One region of the Nocardiopsis sp. iso_40 genome, then DNA from elsewhere that is predicted to be linked to it. Evidence: riboswitches for the same ligand, from Rfam matches in the RefSeq annotation. Region 1 holds a riboswitch; each other region holds the start of a gene.

Region 1 (3,268 bases):
GCACGACGGCCTGCCCTTCGACGTCCAGGACGAAGAGGTGGTCACCGCCCTGGCCGGTGCCGCGGGGATGGCCATCGAGAACGCACGCCTGTTCGAGGAGGTCCGCTCCGGGGCCGAGCGCTTCCAGCGCCTGCTGCTGCCGCGCCTGCCCGACCTGTCGCCCTTCGACGTGGCCGCCGTCTACCACCCAGCCAGTGAGGGCCGCCACCACCTCGGCGGGGACTGGTACGACGCCCTGATGCTCCCCGACGGTGCCTGCGCGGCGGTGATCGGCGACGTGGTCGGCCACGATCTGGTCGCCGCGGCGGCCATGTCCCAGACCCGCAGTATGCTGCGCGCCCTGCTGTACGACCGGGGCACCCCCGCCAGCAGAGTGCTGGCCCAGCTCGACCACACGCTGCACGCCATCACCGATAACCCCGTGACCACGGCTTGCCTGGCCAGGATCGAACCCGCGGACCACGGCTGGGACCTGTGCTGGAGCACGGCCGGCCACCCGCCGCCCCTCCTGCTGGCCCCGGGCCGCGAACCCCGCTACCTGGAGGGGGAGCCCGGACTGCCGCTCGGAGTGGACGCGGCCTTCGACCGCCCGGACCACCGGTGTCCGCTGCCCGCGTCAACGACGGTGGTGCTCTACACGGACGGCCTGGTCGAGCATCCCCGCCACCATCTCGACCGGGGGATGGACACCCTGGCCGAGGTCGCCGCCAAACACGCGGAGGGGTCCCTGGAGAATCTGTGCCGGGCCCTGGTGGAGAACGCCCCCGGGGACGGTCACGACGACGTCGCCGTCCTGGCTCTGCGCACGCCGGCTGTTGTGCCCGGAGAAGCCTAGGACGCCTCCCGAACGGGCCCTCGGCGCCTGCCCCCCGCCCGCCACGGAGACGTAGGGAGGCCCCTTGGTACCCTGCGGGGGCCAGTCGTACCACTCAGGTGGTCAGGGAATCCGGTGCGAATCCGGAACTGACGCGCAGCGGTGTGGGGGACGGGCGGGGTACGCGAGCCACTGGGGCACCGCTCCGGGAAGGCACCCCGTCCGGAGGAACCCGAGTCCGAAGACCTGCTGGCCCCTCCGCGTCGAGTGCGCGGAGGCGAACCCGTGCCGGGCTCCGCGTTCGAGCCCCGAACCCGAGGCGTCCCCATGCCGCGTCACGCGCTCCCGTCCTTCGCCCTCCTGCTCGTCCCCGCCCTCGCCCTCACCGCCTGCGGCGGCCCGGGAGACCGGGAAAACGACAGCACCGAAGCGGCCACCGCATCCGGTTACCCCCGCACCATCGACAACTGCGGCCACGAGATCACCCTCGACGCACCCCCGGAGCGGGTGGTCTCCCTCAACCAGGGGTCCACCGAGATCCTGCTCTCCCTGGGCCTGCAGGACCGGGTGGCCGGCACCGCCACCTGGACCGACCCGATCATGACGGGGCTGGAGGAGGCCAACGCCGACATCCCACGGCTGGCCGAGAACAACCCCTCCTTCGAACGGGTCCTGGAGGCCGAACCCGACTTCGTGACCGCCTCCTTCGTCTCCACACTCGGCACCGGCGGCGTCGCCACCCGCGAACAGTTCGGGGAACTGGGCGTCCCCACCTACGTCTCCCCGACCGACTGCGCCGCGGGCAAGGACAACGAGAGCGGCGGGGACGGCTCCCGGAGCGAACCGCTCACCCTGGACTCCGTCTACGGCGAGATCCACGACCTGGCCGAGGTCTTCGGGGTGCAGGAACGCGGGGAGGAACTGGTCTCGCAACTCCAGCTCCGGGTGGACACCGCGACCGAGGACCTGGAGGTCTCGGAGGTGAGCCTCATGTACTGGTTCGCCAACTCCCAGTCGCCCTACCTCGCGGGCTGCTGCGGCGCCCCCGGAGCCATTACCAGCGCCGTCGGTGCCCGGAACGCCTTCGACGACACCCACGACGAGTGGCCCCAGATCAACTGGGAGACGGTCGCGGACCGCGACCCGGACGTCATCGTGCTCGGAGACCTGACCCGTGAGTCCCAGACCGCCGAGACCGCGGAGGCCAAGATCGCCTTCCTGGAGACCAACCCGGCCACCCGGAACCTCACCGCGGTGCGCGAGGAACGGTACGTCCTGCTCAGCGGCCAGGCGATGAACCCCTCCATCCGCACGGTCGAGGGCATCGAGCTGGTCGCGGACGGCCTGCGCGAGCTCGGGTACACCCGGTGAGAGGTGCCCGCCCGGCACTGCTCATCACCTCCGGCCTCCTGCTCCTGGCCCTGTCGGTCTCGGTCGCCGTCACCATCGGCCCCGCCGACATCACCCCGGCCCAGGTCTGGCGGTCGGTCGCGGCGCGGTTCGGCCTCGGCGAGAGCCCGCTGTCGCAACTGCGCGAGGGGATCGTGTGGAACCTGCGCATGCCCCGCACCCTGCTCGCCGCGGTCTGCGGGGCGGGGCTGGCCCTGTGCGGCGCGGTGATGCAGTCCCTGCTGCGCAACCCGCTGGCCGACCCCTTCGTCCTGGGGGTCTCCTCCGGCGCCTCCACCGGTGCGGTCGCCGTGATCGTGCTCGGCTGGGGCGCCGGCGTGGTCTCGCTGTCGGCGGGTGCCTTCGTGGGCGCCCTGCTCTCCTTCGCCATGGTGATGCTGCTCAGCCACTCCCTGGGCGGCAGCATGGACCGGGTCGTGCTGTCCGGGGTCGCGGCCATGCAGCTGTTCTCGGCGCTGACCTCGTTCACCGTGCTGACCTCCGCGGACGCGGAGACCACCCGCGGGGTGCTGTTCTGGCTGCTGGGCTCCCTCAGCGGCGCGGGCTGGACCGACGTGCTCCTGTGCGCCGCCGTGCTGGGACTCGTGCTCGCCGTCTGCCTGGCGAACACCACCACCCTGGACGCCTTCGCCTTCGGTGAGGAGGCCGCGGCGAACCTGGGCGTCCAGGTGGGCCGGGCCCGGGTGCTGCTGCTGAGCGCCACCGCGCTGCTCACTGCGGTCCTGGTCAGCTCCGCCGGCGCGATCGGCTTCGTGGGACTGGTCCTGCCACACGCCGCCCGTGCGCTCACCGGCTCCTCCCACGCCAGGCTGCTGCCGGTCACCGTGCTGGCGGGCGCGGTCTTCCTGGTGTGGGTGGACACGGTCGCCCGGACCGCGCTGGACCCGCAGGAGATCCCGGTGGGGGTGGTCACCTCCCTCATCGGGGTGCCCGCCTTCGTCGCCGTGCTGTACCGCGTGAGGAGCAAGACTTGAACGAACTCGCCCGGGTCCCGGAGGAGGGGCTGCGCGCCGACCGGGTCAGCCTCGGAATCGGCGGCCGGAT
Region 2 (3,268 bases), 1.2 Mb from region 1:
TACAGGGAGCTGATCGGGTGCAGGGCGGCGGGCGCGGCGGCGGTGTCCGACACGGCCTCGCGCACCCGGTCGTTGAGTTCGGCCAGCTCCTGCTGCCCGGCGAGCAGGCGGCTGGAGCCGTGGACCGCGCCCTTGCCGGTCTCGTACCAGTAGGTGCTGTGGCCCTCGCGGGTCTCCTCGGAGTCGGTTTCGGTGGTGGTCATCCGGACCCCCACGATCCCGCCCTCCGCCGCGGTCAGCCCCCACTCGCCGACGAACGAGCGCGCACCGGGGTTCGCGGCCTCGAAGGCGTGCGCCTGGGCGGTCAGGGTGCGGTCCAGGAAGTCCGCCAGGGGTTCGGCGTTGGGGATCGCCGGGTAGCTGACGGCGACGTCGCCCCCGCCCTCGTAGGCGATCTCGGTCTCGGTGAGTCCGGGGATCGCGGCGGGGTCCACGACGGTCAGTTCGTCGGGTTCACCGGTGGCGGGGAGGCGCACGTCCTCCTCGGGCTGTTCGGCCGTCCTCCGGACCTCGGCGGTGTCCTCGAGCAGGCCCGGGGGTCCGGCCGCCGACAACACCAGTCCCAGTAGGACGACCATCGCGAACGCGACCGTGAGTAGGGGCCGGTCGGGGGACATGGTCGGACGGTCTTGCTGCTTCACCTGGGGTTCTCCACGTTCATCGTCAGACGAACGTTCGCGGGGGAGGCGGGGGCGCGCTCTCCCACGTAACGCTGATGTCGGGTGTGATGCCGAGCACACGGCGGGGGTTCGTCTCGTGCGGGCGAGGGCCGCGCCGGGGTCAGGGGCGGAGGGGGCGCTCCTATACTTGCAGGCGTGGAAGGTACACGCTCCATCCTTTCCACCCCGGAGGTCCTCCGGGGCGGGTGGTGCGTGTCGAAAGAGGGAACCCGGTGCGACTCCGGGACTGCCCCGCAGCGGTGAGTGGGAACGACCGTCGCCATAAGCACTGGTGAACCGATCGGAAAGGTCGGGAACTGGGAAGCGGCGACTGCTAGGAGGACCGGCCCTCAGGCCGGAAGCGCCCACGAGTCCGAAGACCTGCCTCCGCCCGGCGGCGCACCCGTGCCGCCGGTGGTCCCGTGCCCCGAGGGAGGGCCGAGGGCGGAGACGGCCGTGCGCTGAGGCGTTCCCCGGCATGTCCGCGTCCTCGCTCGCCCCGCGGCCGGTACCCGGCTTTCGACGAGGGAGAGAAGCTTCATGACCACGACCCCGGGAGCTCCCAGGCCCACCGTGCGCTCCACGGTGCACGGCTACCCGCGCATCGGCCCCGACCGTGAACTCAAGCGCGCCAGCGAGTCCTACTGGAAGGGCGGCACCACCGCCCGGGAGTTCGACGCCGTCGCCTCCGAACTCCGCAGGGGCGTCTACGCCCAACTGCGGGAGGCGGGCGTGGACGACCTCCCGTCCAACACGTTCTCCCCCTACGACCACGTGCTGGACACGGCGGTCCTGTTCGACCTCGTCCCCTCCCGCTTCGCCTCCCCGGCCCAGGCCGGGGACCGGGACGAGCAGCTGCGCCGCTACTTCGCCCTCGCCCGCGGCGAGCAGGGCGCCCCGCCCCTGGAGATGACCAAGTGGTTCGACACCAACTACCACTACCTGGTTCCCGAGCTGTCCCCGAGCACCCGGCCGCGCCTGGTCGGTGACAAACCCGTCGCGGAGTTCCGCGAGGCCTCCGAGGCCGGTTTCCGGACCCGCCCCGTGCTGCTCGGCCCGCTCACCTTCCTCCTGCTGGCCAAGGCCGCCGACGACGCCCCCGAGGGCTGGGAGCCGATCGAGCTGCTCGACCAGCTCCTGGACGCCTACGCCAGGCTTCTGGGCGACCTCGAGGAGGCGGGCGCCGCCGAGGTCCAGCTCGACGAGCCGATCCTGGCCACCGACGAGGGCCGTGCCGCCGTCGGCCACCTGCAACGCGTCTACCGGCGGTTGGGTTCCCTCACCGGGCGCCCCTCGCTCCTGGTCTCCACCTACTTCGGCTCCATCGGCGCCGCCGCCCTGCGCGTGCTCAAGGACTCCCCGGTGGAGGCGGTCGGCCTCGACCTGGTCACCGACCCGGAGGGCGTCGAGGACCTGGCCGCGGTCTCCGGCCTGGGTGCCACCCGGCTGGTCGCGGGCGTCGTGGACGGACGCAACGTCTGGCGCACGGACCTGCCCGCCGCCGTGGCCGAGCTCGGTACCCTGCTCGCCCTCACCGACGAGCTCACCGTGAGTACCTCCTGCTCGCTGCTCCACGTCCCCATCGACCTGGACGCCGAGACCGCCCTCGCTCCCGAGTTGCGCGGGGCGCTGGCCTTCGCCAGGCAGAAGGCCGAGGAGGTGGCCCTGCTCGGCCGCGTCCTGTCCGAGGGCGCGGACACCGGTTTCGACGCGGTCGGGACCCGGTCCCCGTCCTTCACCGACGCCCGGGTGCGCGCCCGCCTGGACGCTCTGCGCCCGGACGCCTACGAGCGTCCCGAGGAGCGGGGCGCCCCCACCGACACCGCGCTCACCACGACCACCATCGGTTCCTTCCCGCAGACCCCCGAGCTGCGCCGCGCGCGTGCCGCGCACCGTCGGGGCGAGCTGTCCACCGAGGAGTACAAGCGGATCCTCCGCGCGGAGATCGACCGCGTCATCGCGCTCCAGGAGGAGATCGGCCTGGACGTCCTCGTCCACGGCGAGCCCGAGCGCAACGACATGGTCCAGTACTTCGCGGAGCAGTTGGAGGGCTACGCCGCCACCCGGAACGGGTGGGTGCAGTCCTACGGTTCGCGCTGCGTACGTCCCCCGATCCTGTTCGGTGACGTCTCGCGCCCCGAGCCGATGACGGTGGAGTGGATCACCTACGCCCAGTCGCGCACCGACAAGCCGGTCAAGGGCATGCTGACCGGTCCGGTCACCATGCTCGCCTGGTCGTTCGTCCGGACCGACCAGCCGCTCGGCGAGACCGCCCTCCAGGTCGGCCTGGCCCTGCGCGACGAGGTCGCTGATCTGGAGAGGGCGGGCATCCGCCACATCCAGGTGGACGAGGCGGCCCTGCGGGAGCTGCTGCCGCTGCGGGAGGAACGGCGGCAGGAGTACCTGGACTGGGCGGTGCGTTCGTTCCGCCTGGCCACCTCCGGGGTCGCACCCACCACGACCGTCCACACCCACATGTGCTACTCGGAGTTCAACCAGATCGTCGGCGGCATCGAGGCGCTGGACGCCGACGTCACCAGCGTCGAGGCGGCCCGTTCGCGGATGGAGCTCGTGGCGGCCCTGGGCCGGCGCGGCTACCGGCGGGGGAT
Region 3 (3,268 bases), 1.8 Mb from region 1:
CGCGACCCCCACGAAACCGATCGGACCGGCCGCGGCGGTCGCCGTCCCGGCCAGCAGCACCACCGCCAGCGCGCTCGCCCCGCGCACCAGCCACAACCGAGTCCCCAGCGAGCGGGCCAGCTCGTCACCGAGCGCCACCGCGTTCAGCGGGCGCGCCAGCGCCACCGCCAGCACCAGCCCGGCGACCAGGAACGGCAGCGCCTGGAGCAGCGCCGCACCGTCGGCCCCGGCCAGGGAACCCACCACCCAGAACCGGTACTCGTCCAGGCCCGCGCGGTCCCGCAGGATGATCGCCGAGGTCAGCGACCCCAGCAGGGTCGAGATCGCGGCGCCGGCGAGCGCGAGCCTGACCGGGCCGGCCCCGTCCGGGCCCAGCGACCCGACGGCGTAGACCGCGCAGGCGGCCACCGCCGCGCCCAGGAAGGCGAAGGCGACGTAGCCCAGCAGCGCCGACACCCCGAGCACGCTGATCGCCAGGACCGCGGCCAGGGCCGCCCCCGCGTTGATGCCGAGGATCCCCGGGTCGCCGAGGGGATTGCGGGTCACCCCCTGCACCAGGACCCCGGACACGCCCAGGGCCGCCCCGACGGCCAGCCCGGCGAGGGTGCGCGGCACCCGCAGGTGCCGCACGACCAGGTCGGTGTCCGAACCGGTGAAACCGGCGTAGGCGGCATACACGTCGGCTACGGACAACTGCTGGTAGCCGACCAGTACCGACGCCAACAGGGCCCCGGCGAGCACCAGCAGCGCCACCACCAGCCCGACGCTTCGGCCCCAAGGACCGTTGAGCATCCCGGAGCCGCCGGACGGGGTCCGCGGTTGCCTGCGCGGTTCGGAGGGGGCGGGGGACAGGGGCCTTTCGGCCACACGGTCGACCATCGCCCGGCCTACCCGAACAGGTCGGAGTGGATGGTCCCGGCGACCTTGGCCACCGCGTCCGCGCTGCGCACGCCCGCGGAGCGGTCGGCGAAGGTGAACCCCTCGACCCGGCCCCCGGTGACCGCGGTCAGGTTGGCCAGTGCGGGGTCTCCCATGATCTGCTCGATCTGGTCGGCGGCGTCGGCGGAGGTCATCCGCGCGTCACAGCACACGTCGACCAGGATGAAGTCGGGGTCGCGCGCGATCACGTCCTCGGTGGCGACGTCGTGGTTGCGCCTGCCGTCGAGGTCGGCGAAGGCGTTGACCCCGCCCGCCAGGTCGATGATCTCGGTGGAGAAGTCCGGACCGCCGGCCACCCGGAACCCCTGGTCGCTGGGCCGACCGATCATCACTGTAGGCCGGTCCTCCTCCGCCACGCGGCCCTCCAGGGCCTGGGCGACCTCCTCCACGGTGGCCTCCATGTCGGCGATGACCCGTTCGGCGCGCTCCTGTTCGTCGAAGAGGGTTCCCAGGTCGCGCAGGTCGGCGTAGACGTTGTCCATCGTCACCGTGGCGGGGTCGATGGTCTCGTCGGTGCGGCCGTCCTCGCTCGGGCACAGCGGGGACAGGATCCAGCTCTCGACGCCCAGTTCGCGCAGGGAGGCCCGGGTCCCCAGGCTCTCGTCGGTGAACACGCCGTTGAACCCGGAGAGCACGAAGTCGGGCTCGTGGCTGAGCAGTTCCTCCAGGCTCGGCAGGTTCGGGTAGTACTCCTGCTCGGCCTGGGCGGCGGCGTGTTCGTCCATCACCTCGGCGTCCAGGAACGCCGTTCCGACCAGGCGGTCGCTGATGCCCAGCGCGTGGGCGGTCTCGATGGCGGGCTGGTAGGCGGCGAACACCCGCTCCGGCGGCTCTGCCGCGGCCACGTCGACGTCGCAGTTGCGGATCGTCTCCCCGGCGGCTTCCGGGGCGGGGGAGGAGGGGGACCCGCCGCAGGCGGTCACGGCCAGCAGCAGGGCGAGAACGGCGGCGGAACGGGCACGGCCCAGGGCCGCCCGTGCGTCGGTGGGCTTCATCGAACAAACCATCCTTCGTGGTTTGATGACGCGGACGGTCGCAGCCGGTCTCCTGGCTCCCGGAGTCGGGCTTGTGCCCCGCGCCTGCCCCCTTCCCGGACCCGTGCGGGTCCGGTGGCGTGTGGGAGGCGCCCTCCGGTCACAGTGGCGAGGACCGCGCCGGATTCCCACCGGCTTCCCGTGCACTGCGACGTCGACGAAATGAACTTGTGTCGGTAATCAACGGATCACGGTAGTACACCGGGGTTTCCCCGGGGAAGCCCGCTCCCGTTTGCCGCCGGGCCCCCGGATCGGCAGCGGGAGCGGGTGCGTGGATGACGTGACCGGGCTCCTGGCGCGGCGAGGCCGGTTCCGGCCCGGACCCGCCCCGGGACCGTGCACGCGGGGCACCACCGGGTCACAGGAGTTCGAGGCCCTGGCCTGTGGTTCCGTGCCGCGCCCGACAGGAGGTGAACCCGAGATCTCCGGATCAGCAGGTTCAAACCTTGATCCGTCGTCCGATCTCGGCCAAAAGTGCATCTTTTGGGAAAATTGCGGAGGAGAGTGCAGGCCGAAGGAATTCTGGTGCCTTGAGTGAAGTGGGTCACGGGTTCCGTGTTCACTTTGTCCTGTTAACTTCCTTCTCGGTTTCAGGAAACGGTCGAGGCCGTCCCGCAACCGGGGCGCCCCCACAGCTCGGCCATCCCCCATACCTGGGCCTAGAGAGCACACCGCCATGTCCCGCGCCGTGCGAGCAGTGACCGCTGCCGCCCTGTCAGCCGCGTTGCTCACCCCCTTCCTCCACTCCACCGCGCACGCACAGGAGGAACCCGGTCCGTCCCCTCAGGAGGGTTCAGCCTCCACCGCGGAGCTCTTCGAGCAGGCCGCCGTCACCCGGGCCAACGAGACCGGGGAGCCGGTGGAGATCGCCGGAGCTACCACCGAGACCACACGCCATCTGGCCAACCCCGACGGCAGCTTCACGATGGAGCAGAACGCCCACCCGGTCCGGGTGCGCAACGGCAGCGGGTGGACCCCGGTCGACACCGACCTGGTGACGGACTCCGACGGCAGGGTGCGCCCCAGGGCGGCGGCCGCGGACATCGCCTTCTCCGGCGGCGGCGACACGGCGCTGGCGAGCATCGGGCTGGGCTCCAACTCGGTGGACCTGGGCTGGCACGAGGACCTGCCCGCACCGGTACTGGAGGCCGACAAGGCCACCTACCCGGACGTGCTGCCCGACGTGGACCTGGTGCTGACCGCGGGGGCCGACGGCTTCGGCCAGGTGCTGGTGGTGCACACCCCGGAGGCGGCCCGGCACGAGATGCTGGCCGATCTGGAGCTCGGCTTGGCCA

What was found. Region 1 has a riboswitch for cobalamin ahead of AC0VYD_RS23340 (ABC transporter substrate-binding protein). Riboswitches for the same ligand answer to the same signal wherever they lie in the genome.
Region 2: linked by a shared signal. The riboswitch ahead of metE (5-methyltetrahydropteroyltriglutamate--homocysteine S-methyltransferase) and the one ahead of AC0VYD_RS23340 (ABC transporter substrate-binding protein) in region 1 are both predicted to bind cobalamin.
Region 3: linked by a shared signal. The riboswitch ahead of AC0VYD_RS15500 (ABC transporter substrate-binding protein) and the one ahead of AC0VYD_RS23340 (ABC transporter substrate-binding protein) in region 1 are both predicted to bind cobalamin.

What each region holds. Positions count from the first base shown of each region.
Region 1 covers NZ_CM149666.1:5,370,283-5,373,550, reverse strand. The annotation lists gene AC0VYD_RS23345 (PP2C family protein-serine/threonine phosphatase) at 1-835, shown strand, start outside; cobalamin riboswitch at 901-1,082, shown strand; gene AC0VYD_RS23340 (ABC transporter substrate-binding protein) at 1,142-2,185, shown strand; gene AC0VYD_RS23335 (FecCD family ABC transporter permease) at 2,182-3,198, shown strand; gene AC0VYD_RS23330 (ABC transporter ATP-binding protein) at 3,195-3,268, shown strand, end outside.
Region 2 covers NZ_CM149666.1:4,204,473-4,207,740, reverse strand. The annotation lists gene AC0VYD_RS18335 (polysaccharide deacetylase family protein) at 1-617, opposite strand, end outside; cobalamin riboswitch at 833-1,062, shown strand; gene metE (5-methyltetrahydropteroyltriglutamate--homocysteine S-methyltransferase) at 1,200-3,268, shown strand, end outside.
Region 3 covers NZ_CM149666.1:3,537,045-3,540,312, reverse strand. The annotation lists gene AC0VYD_RS15505 (FecCD family ABC transporter permease) at 1-879, opposite strand, end outside; gene AC0VYD_RS15500 (ABC transporter substrate-binding protein) at 888-1,934, opposite strand; cobalamin riboswitch at 1,960-2,139, opposite strand; gene AC0VYD_RS15495 (LamG-like jellyroll fold domain-containing protein) at 2,650-3,268, shown strand, end outside.